Linked DNA regions of Rhodopseudomonas palustris. The main gene of each other region encodes a partner of the protein of the gene in region 2 in a complex. Links are inferred from orthologs where the notes say so. Each region holds a gene or a part of one and is shown on either strand. Other genes may lie near its edges.

The links. The genes of interacting proteins can lie anywhere in the genome.
Region 1: the proteins of carB (region 2) and carA are in contact, whole or in part, in a solved structure (PDB 1KEE), measured with the Escherichia coli proteins. The link is inferred for Rhodopseudomonas palustris from one-to-one orthologs.

Annotation. Positions count from the first base shown.
Region 1 is NZ_CP019966.1:1,457,861-1,461,885, reverse strand. Bases 638-3,555 are described here. They hold carA (glutamine-hydrolyzing carbamoyl-phosphate synthase small subunit), read left to right. Parts: upstream 638-1,458; coding sequence 1,459-2,652; downstream 2,653-3,555. Other genes in these bases: RPPS3_RS06810 (hypothetical protein), read left to right, coding at 2,885-3,409; RPPS3_RS06820 (alpha/beta fold hydrolase), read right to left, coding at 638-1,310. In the rest of the region: RPPS3_RS06825 (GatB/YqeY domain-containing protein), read right to left, coding at 1-446; more of RPPS3_RS06820, read right to left, coding at 606-637; RPPS3_RS06805 (Dps family protein), read right to left, coding at 3,656-4,025. UniProt on the Escherichia coli protein: Small subunit of the glutamine-dependent carbamoyl phosphate synthetase (CPSase).
Region 2 is NZ_CP019966.1:4,473,881-4,478,900, reverse strand. The notes cover bases 323-4,235. They hold carB (carbamoyl-phosphate synthase large subunit), read right to left. Parts: upstream 3,853-4,235; coding sequence 523-3,852; downstream 323-522. In the rest of the region: transcription elongation factor GreA, read right to left, coding at 1-299; peptide-methionine (S)-S-oxide reductase MsrA, read left to right, coding at 4,413-5,020. UniProt on the Escherichia coli protein: Large subunit of the glutamine-dependent carbamoyl phosphate synthetase (CPSase).

The sequences.
Region 1 (4,025 bases), 3.0 Mb from region 2 along the record:
AGCGCCGCCTTCACCATGCCGCTGGCCTTGCCAAAATCCATCTGGCCGGCGTACTTCGCCTTCAGGGCGCCGATCACCTTGCCCATGTCCTTGATGCCGGCTGCACCGGTTTCGGAGATGGTGGCGGCGATCGCGGCTTTGACTTCGTCGTCGGACATCTGCTGCGGCAGGTAGGCCTGGATCACGGCGATCTCGGCGCGCTCCTGGTCGGCGAGTTCGGGGCGGCCCCCCTTGTCGTACAGCTCGACCGATTCCTGGCGCTGCTTGATCATCTTCTGCAGCAGGCTGAGCAGATCGCCGTCCGACAGCGGCGGCTTGCCCTGGCCGCGCGCCTCGATGTCGGCGTTCTTGATGGTCGAGTTCACCATCCGCAGCGTCGACAGCTTGCGCTCGTCCTTGGCTTTCATCGCCTCTTTCACGGCGTTGTTGAGGTCGTCGCGCAGCATGTCGGGCTCCTTCGTATTCGATGCGTCATTGCGAGGAGCGAAGCTACGAAGCAATCCAGAGGCCGCGAAAAGAGCCTGGATTGCTTCGCCTTCGGCTCGCAATAACGGAAAATGGCAAATCTGCCGCTGATGTAGGCGGTTCAGCCGGCCGAAACAACTCTAGTTCCGCAGCCAGTCCGCCAGCGCGGCGGCGGTGGCGGCGGGCTGCTCAATCTGCGGCAGGTGACCGCAATCGGGGATGATCACCAGCCGGGCGCCGCTGATGCCCTCCGCCATTTCCTGCGACAGGCTGTTCGGAATGGTGGTGTCCGTTTCGCCGGAAACCACCAGGGTCGGACAGCCGATTGTCCCCAGCGTGGGCCGGGAATCGGCACGGGCGATGATCGCCCGCTGCTGGCGGACGAAGCCGGCGGCGCCGACGTCGTCGCCCATATCGTGGACGATCCGCTGCAGCGCGGCGTCCTCGCGGCGCGACGGATGGACAAAGCCGGGATACAGTTCGTCCAGCACCGCGTGCAGCCGGCCGGCCTCGGCTTCCCCGATCTGCCGGGTACGGCGCTCGGTGGCTTCCGGACTGTCGGGCCGGGCCTGAGTGTTGATCAGCGCCAGCTTGGCGACCCGGTCAGGCGCCTGACGCATAATCTCGAACGCGATGTAGCCGCCCATCGAGTGCCCGGCGAGCGCGAACCGCGCCGGCGCCTCGGCGAGAATCCGCCGCGCGATCGCCGCCATGCTGTCGTCGCGGATGTGGTTGGCGACCGTCACCGGCGAGCCGCAAGCCCATAGCGCGGGGAGGATCGGGGCGTAGATCCGTGGCGAGCCCGCCAAACCGGGCACCAGCACCACCGGCAATGATGTGTCCATTCAACCTCTCCCCGCGCACGATTCTGCCCCTGCGCCCGCCGCGAAGCCTAGGACAGCCAAATTCCCTGTCAAATCTCGTCCAAAAGCGAACAATTGGAGGGGGGCGGCGCTTTGACGTCGGCAACGCCCGCGACTATGTAGTGCGCTCATGACCAATCCAGCATCCCATCCCGCTTGGCCGGACCACAAGCCGACCGCGCTGCTCGTGCTCGCCGATGGCACCGTGTTCGAGGGCTTCGGCCTCGGCGCAGAGGGCCACGCCGTCGGCGAGGTCTGCTTCAACACCGCGATGACCGGCTACGAGGAGATCCTCACCGATCCGTCCTACGCCGGGCAGCTCATCACCTTCACTTTCCCGCATATCGGCAACGTCGGCACCAACGACGAGGATATCGAGACGGTGAACATGGCGGCGACGCCCGGCGCGCGCGGCGTGATCCTGCGCAGCGCCATCACCGATCCGTCAAACTATCGCTCGGCGCGCCATCTCGACGCCTGGCTGAAGGCACGCGGCATCATCGGCCTGTCGGGCATCGACACCCGCGCGCTGACCGCGCTGATCCGCAGCAAGGGCATGCCCAACGCGGTGATCGCGCATTCGCCGAACGGCGAATTCGACCTGCACGCGCTGAAGGAAGAGGCCCGCGAGTGGCCCGGCCTGGAAGGCATGGACCTGGTGCCGATGGTCACCTCCGGCCAACGCTTCACCTGGGACGAGACGCCGTGGGCATGGGGTGAAGGTTTCGGCCGGCAGGACAAGCCCGAGTTCAACGTCGTCGCGATCGACTACGGCATCAAGCGCAACATTCTGCGGCTGCTTGCCGGCGAAGGCTGCAAGGTCACCGTGGTGCCCGCCACCACCTCGGCCGAAGACATCCTGGCGATGAAGCCGGACGGCGTATTCCTGTCGAACGGCCCGGGCGATCCGGCTGCGACCGGCAAATACGCGGTGCCGGTGATCCAGAAGGTGATCGAGACCGGCGTGCCGACCTTCGGCATCTGCCTCGGCCACCAGATGCTCGGCCTCGCGCTCGGCGGCAAGACCGTGAAGATGCATCAGGGCCACCACGGCGCCAATCATCCGGTCAAGGATCTCACCACCGGCAAGGTCGAGATCACCTCGATGAACCACGGCTTCGCGGTCGACAAATCGACCCTGCCGGGCAACGTGCAGCAGACCCACGTGTCGCTGTTCGACGACTCGAACTGCGGCATCGCGCTGGCCGACAAGCCGGTGTTCTCGGTGCAGTATCACCCCGAGGCCTCGCCCGGCCCGCAGGACTCGCACTATCTGTTCCGCCGCTTCACCGATCTGATGCGCGCGAAGAAAGCCGCCGCGTAACCGCGGCGGCCTTATTCATATCATCCTCTCGACTTGTCATTCCGGGGCGCGAGCGTAGCTCGCGAACCCGGAATCTGATCCGGGCACAGTCACCGCTAGATTCCGGGCTCGCGCCTGTCCGCGCGCCGCGGAATGACGGGTATCAGGCGGGTGACGAACGCGGGAACGCCCGGCGCGACGTCACGTTATCTCAGCAAGCTGATGATCCTTCCCTGCACGCGCTGGAGACGCCATGTCGCTTGCCCGCGACCAGATCAAACCGCTTGCGCTGGTGTTCGATGACGACGGGCTGATCCCGAACAACCCGCTGCCGTTACTGCTCTATAAGCACGCGGTCGACATCGGCGGCCGCGATCCGGAGCAAGCGATCGAGGATCTGTTCGAACGCAATGGTTGGGGCGACCGCTGGCGCAACGGGATTTTCGATTACCAGCATTATCACGCCACGGTGCATGAGGCGCTCGGCGTCGCGCGTGGCCGTGCGATGGTGCTGTTCGGCGGCGAACAAGGCGAAGCGATCGAGTTGACGCCGGGTGACGTCGCGGTGCTGCCGGCCGGCACCGGCCACAAATGCCTGTTCGCCAGCCACGACTTCTCGGTGGTTGGCGCCTATCCGCCCGGGCCCAAGATGCAAGTCACACGTCCCACCCCGGACAATCATCGCAAGGCGCTGCAGACAATTCCGAAGGTATCGCTACCGGAGACCGATCCGGTATACGGCAAGAACGGGCCGCTGCTGCGGCTGTGGGCGAAGTAAGCGGTAGGGTCGTCGCACAGCGTCTCAAGGAACGTTGGCACCTCTCCCGGCGCGCCAGGAGAGGTGGCCGGCGCAGCCCGTCGGGTGAGTGTGTCCGCGAGAGTCGAAGATAAATTGAAGCTGTAAAATCAGTGCGCGTATCACCCCTCTCCCCACAAGGGTGGGGTGAGGGGTTCGCGGTGCTGGGGGAAGGCTTATCTTCTGACGGCCTATTCAATGAGGGCCTCTTGTAACGGCCCTCGCCGCTTACGCCTCGTTGGCGCCTTCCTGGCGGGTGGCTTCGAACAGGAACCAGGTGCGCTTTTCGGTTTCGTCGATGAAGTTCTCGAGAAGGCCGGCGCTGGCCGCATCCTTGCACTCGTCGACGATCTCGTGCGCCTTGCGCATCGCCGCAGCGACCTTCTTGTTGTCGTTCATCAGCTCGCGCAGCATCTCGCGCGGCGGCACGTAGTCGTCGTTATTGTCCTGGATGGTCTGCAGCTTGGAGATATGGCTGATCGAGCGCAGCGTGGTGCCGCCGACCTTGCGGACACGTTCGGCGAGCTCGTCGGTGGTGGCGAGAATCTGCGCCGACTGTTCGTCGAGTAGCAGATGATAATCTCGGAAGTGACGGCCG
Region 2 (5,020 bases):
TCGGTGTCCTCGTCGATCAAGGTGACGGTGGCGCCGAACTTGACGGTGTCGCCCGACAGCTTGCTGACGTCGATGATGTCCGCGCGCGCCAGCTTGTCCTCAAGCTCGTTGATCCGGCCCTCGTTGTGGGACTGCTCTTCCTTGGCCGCGTGGTATTCGGCGTTTTCCGAGAGGTCGCCATGGGAGCGCGCTTCGGCGATATGTTCGATGATGCGCGGACGGTCCACCGACTGGCGATGCTTCAACTCGTCCGAAAGTGCGGCGTACCCGCTCGCAGTCATCGGTATCTTTTCGACCATCGTCTCTTCATCCTTCAAGAATACGTTGCGGATCGCCGAACCCTGCTCGCCCGCAACGTCGTCGGGTGTTTACGGCGGCGCCGCGCCTGTGCGGCGTCCGAAGTCGGTTCAAAACGGCACCAGAGCTGTCCGGCAAACGCCGGAGAGAACAATTCCAATGCGGGCGGGTTCCCCGGCCTGACGGCCTGTCAGTCGATAGCCGGCCGCTCGGGCCGGGCGACGATCAGCTTTCGGAAAAGTAGCTCTGCAGGGTCCGGACCTCAAGGTCCCCATCCAAATAGGCCCGGATGCCCTTTGCGGCGGCCACCGCGCCCGAAAGAGTGGTGTAATAGGGAACTTTATGCAAGAGGGCAGCGCGCCGCAGTGACCGGCTGTCGGCCAGCGCCTGCGGCCCCTCGGTGGTGTTGAACACCAGTTGCACTTCGCCGTTCATGATGGCGTCGACGATGTGCGGACGGCCTTCCAACACCTTGTTGATCTTCTCCGCCGGCACACCGTGGTCCGCCAGATAGCGCTGGGTCCCGGAGGTGGCGATCACCCTGAAGCCAACCGAGTGCAGCAGCTTCACGGCGTCGAGGATCCGCGCCTTGTCGCTTTCGCGGACCGACACGAACACCGTGCCCTTGCGCGGCACGCGGGTGCCCCCGCCGAGCTGGCTCTTGGCGAAGGCGACCTCGAACGAGCGGTCGAGGCCCATCACTTCGCCGGTCGAGCGCATCTCCGGGCCGAGCACGGTGTCGACACCCGGGAAGCGCGCGAACGGGAACACCGATTCCTTGACGCCGACGTGGTCAAGCGTGCGCTTCTTCAGGCCGAGGTCGGCGATCTTCTCGCCGGCCATGATTCGCGCCGCGAGCTTGGCGACCGGCATGCCGATCACCTTGGCGACGAACGGCACGGTACGGGACGCGCGCGGATTGACCTCCAGCACGTAGATCTCGCCGTCCTTGATGGCGTACTGCACGTTCATCAGGCCGACGACGTCGAGGCCGAGCGCCAGCTCACGGGTCTGGCGTTCCAGCTCGGCGATGGTTTCGGCGCTGAGCGAGTGCGGCGGCAGCGAGCAGGCGGAGTCGCCGGAGTGAATGCCGGCCTCTTCGATGTGCTCCATGATGCCGACGATGAAGGTGTCCTTGCCGTCCGACAGGCAGTCCACGTCGACTTCCGTCGCGTCCGACAGATAGCGGTCGAACAGCAGCGGGTTGGTACCGAGCACGGTGTTGATCTGCCCGGTCTTGTCGTTCGGATAACGTGCCTTGACGTCGCCCGGCACCAGCTCGGGCAGGGTGCCGAGCAGGTAATCGCTGAGCTGATTGTCCTCGCGGATAATCTGCATGGCGCGGCCGCCGAGTACGTAAGACGGACGCACCACCAGCGGCAGGCCGAGTTCGGCCGCGACCAGGCGGGCCTGCTCGACCGAGTAGGCGATGCCGTTCTTCGGCTGCTTTAGCCGCAGCTTGTCGAGGATGCGCTTGAAGCGATCGCGGTCTTCGGCGAGGTCGATCGCGTCCGGGGAGGTGCCCAGGATCGGCACGTCGGCGGCTTCAAGGGCGCGCGCCAGCTTCAGCGGCGTCTGGCCGCCGAACTGCACGATCACGCCGCGCAGCGTGCCGTTGGAGCGCTCGGTGTCGATGATCTCCAGCACGTCTTCGGCCGTCAGCGGCTCGAAATACAGCCGGTCCGCGGTGTCATAGTCGGTCGACACCGTTTCAGGGTTGCAGTTGACCATGATCGATTCGTAGCCGGCGTCATGCAGCGCGAAGCAAGCATGGCAGCAGCAGTAGTCGAACTCGATGCCCTGGCCGATCCGGTTCGGACCGCCGCCGAGGATGATCACCTTCTGCTTGTCCGACGGCCGGCTTTCGTCCGACGCTGGGCCGGCGAACGGCGCCTCGTAGGTCGAGTACATGTAGGCGGTCGGCGAGGCGAACTCCGCCGCGCAGGTGTCGATGCGCTTGAACACCGGGCGGACGCCGAGCGCACGGCGCTTGGCCTTGACCTCGGCCTCGGTGGTGTTGGCGAGCACGGCGAGGCGGGCATCGGAGAAGCCCATTGCTTTCAGGGTTCGCATGCCGAACGCATGATCCGGCAGACCTGAGTCGCGGACCCGGGCTTCCATGTCGACGATGCCGCGGAGCTGCGCCAGGAACCAGGGATCGATCTTGCAGGAGTTGAAGATCTCTTCGTCCGACCAGCCGAGGCGCATCGCCTGCGCGACCTGCAGCAGCCGGCTCGGCGTCGGAGTGCCGAGCGCCGCGCGAATCGCGTTCTTGTCGTCGCCGCGGCCGAGCCCTTCGATCTCGATCTCGTCGAGACCGGTGAGGCCGCTCTCAAGGCCGCGGAGTGCCTTCTGCAGGCTCTCCTGGAAGGTGCGGCCGATTGCCATCACCTCGCCGACCGACTTCATCGCGGTGGTCAGGTTGGCGGAGGCGCCGGGGAATTTCTCGAAGGCGAACCGCGGAATCTTGGTGACGACATAGTCGATCGTCGGCTCGAACGAGGCCGGCGTTGCACCGCCGGTGATGTCGTTGGCGATTTCGTCGAGCGAATAGCCGACCGCCAGCTTGGCGGCGACCTTGGCGATCGGGAAGCCGGTGGCTTTCGACGCCAGCGCCGACGAACGCGACACGCGCGGGTTCATTTCGATCACGACCAGCCGGCCGTCATCCGGGTTGACCGCGAACTGCACGTTGGAGCCGCCGGTTTCGACGCCGATCTCGCGCAGCACCGCCAGCGAGGCGTCGCGCATGATCTGGTATTCTTTGTCGGTGAGCGTCAGCGCCGGCGCGACGGTGATCGAATCGCCGGTGTGCACGCCCATCGGATCGAGATTCTCGATCGAGCAGACGATGATGCAGTTGTCGTGCTTATCGCGCACGACCTCCATCTCGTATTCCTTCCAGCCGAGGATCGATTCTTCGATCAGCACCTCGTTGGTCGGGGAGGCGTCGATGCCGCGTTCGACGATCTCGATGAACTCGGCCTTGGTGTAGGCGATACCGCCGCCGGTGCCGCCCATCGTGAACGACGGCCGGATCAGCGCCGGGAAGCCGATCTCGTCGAGCGCGCGCAGCGCATCGGGCAGGCTCTTCACCTGGCGCGAGTTCGGGGTTTCGAGCCCGATCTTGGTCATCGCCTCGCGGAACCGCTCGCGGTCCTCGGCCTTGTCGATGGCGTCGGCGGTGGCGCCGATCATCTCGACGTCGAACTTTTCCAGCGTCCCGAGCTTGCGCAGAGAAAGCGCGCAGTTCAGCGCGGTCTGGCCGCCCATCGTCGGCAGCAGCGCGAAGCGGCCGGGGATGACGTAGCGCTCCTTCTCGATGATCTTGGCGACGATCTCAGGGGTGATCGGCTCGATATAGGTCGCGTCCGCCAGCTCCGGATCGGTCATGATCGTCGCCGGATTGGAGTTGACCAGGACGACCCGATAGCCCTCCTGCTTCAGCGCCTTGACCGCCTGCGTGCCGGAATAGTCGAATTCGCAGGCCTGGCCGATCACGATGGGACCGGCCCCGATGATGAGGATGGTGGAGATGTCGGTTCGTTTGGGCATCAAATCTCGCTGACGCGGGCGGAAATCGCGGGCACAAAAAAAGGGCGCGCAGTCGCGCGTCCCTCAGGTCTTCAAGCGCCGGGCCGTCCCAGGCGCGCGGGAGGTTCTTAGACCAGTTTCCCGGGCGGCGAAAGGCCTTCGAGTCGCCCGTCAACCGGCAATTACAGCAAGATCTGGAGGCCCAGCCTGGACTTGAACCAGGAAAAAGGGCGTTGCACCGCCCCCGCGTTAATCTTCCGCCACCGGGCCGAGCGCATCTTGGCACTTCACGAAGGGGTGATCCAGCCCGGAGCGCGGCTATCCTTAATGCAATGCGGCCTTTGGGCTTTGGTCATTTAGGAATTGGGGCCGGGCATAGCGGCGTCCGCAGGTTGCGGGCGGCGGCGCGGTGCAAAAGTACCGAACTGTCTGGGGCTCGCGGCTTTGCGGCCCTTCCCTTCTGGTCGAGCTGGCGGTCACGAACTCGTGTCTGCGCCCGCGTAACAGCCCGGCGCGAGCCCCGTATCTTGAGCGCAACAGCCAGGCTGATGGCCTCGGCCTTAACCTCGTGAGGACAGCTCATGCGCGCTCCATTTGGTCGTCTTGCTCTCTGCGCCGCCGTTGTGGGGGCGCTCGCGTGGTCCGCTCTCGGACCGTCTCGGGCGGCCGAGGAGCCAGTGGTGATTCCGCCGCCGCAGCTCGATGCCAAAGAGGGCGGCGGGATTCAGACGGCCGTATTCGCCGGCGGCTGCTTCTGGGGCGTGCAGGGCGTGTTCCAGCATACGGCCGGTGTGGTCAATGCGCTGTCGGGCTATGCCGGCGGTAGCAAGGCGAGCGCGAGCTATCCGCTGGTGTCGACCGGCACGACGGGTCACGCGGAGGCGGTCGAGGTCAAATACGATCCGAAGCGGATCTCCTACGGCAAACTTCTGCAGATCTACTTCTCGGTCGCGCATGATCCGACGCAGCTCGATCGCCAGGGGCCGGACAGCGGGCCACAGTATCGCTCGGCGATCTTCACCACCAGCGACGAGCAGAAGCGGGTCGCCGACGCCTATATCGCGCAGCTCGACGCTGCCAAGGTGTACGGCGCGCCGATCGTCACCAAGATCGGACCGCTGAAGGGCTTTTATGCCGCGGAAGCCTACCACCAGGACTACCTGACGCTGCATCCCAGCCAGCCCTATAT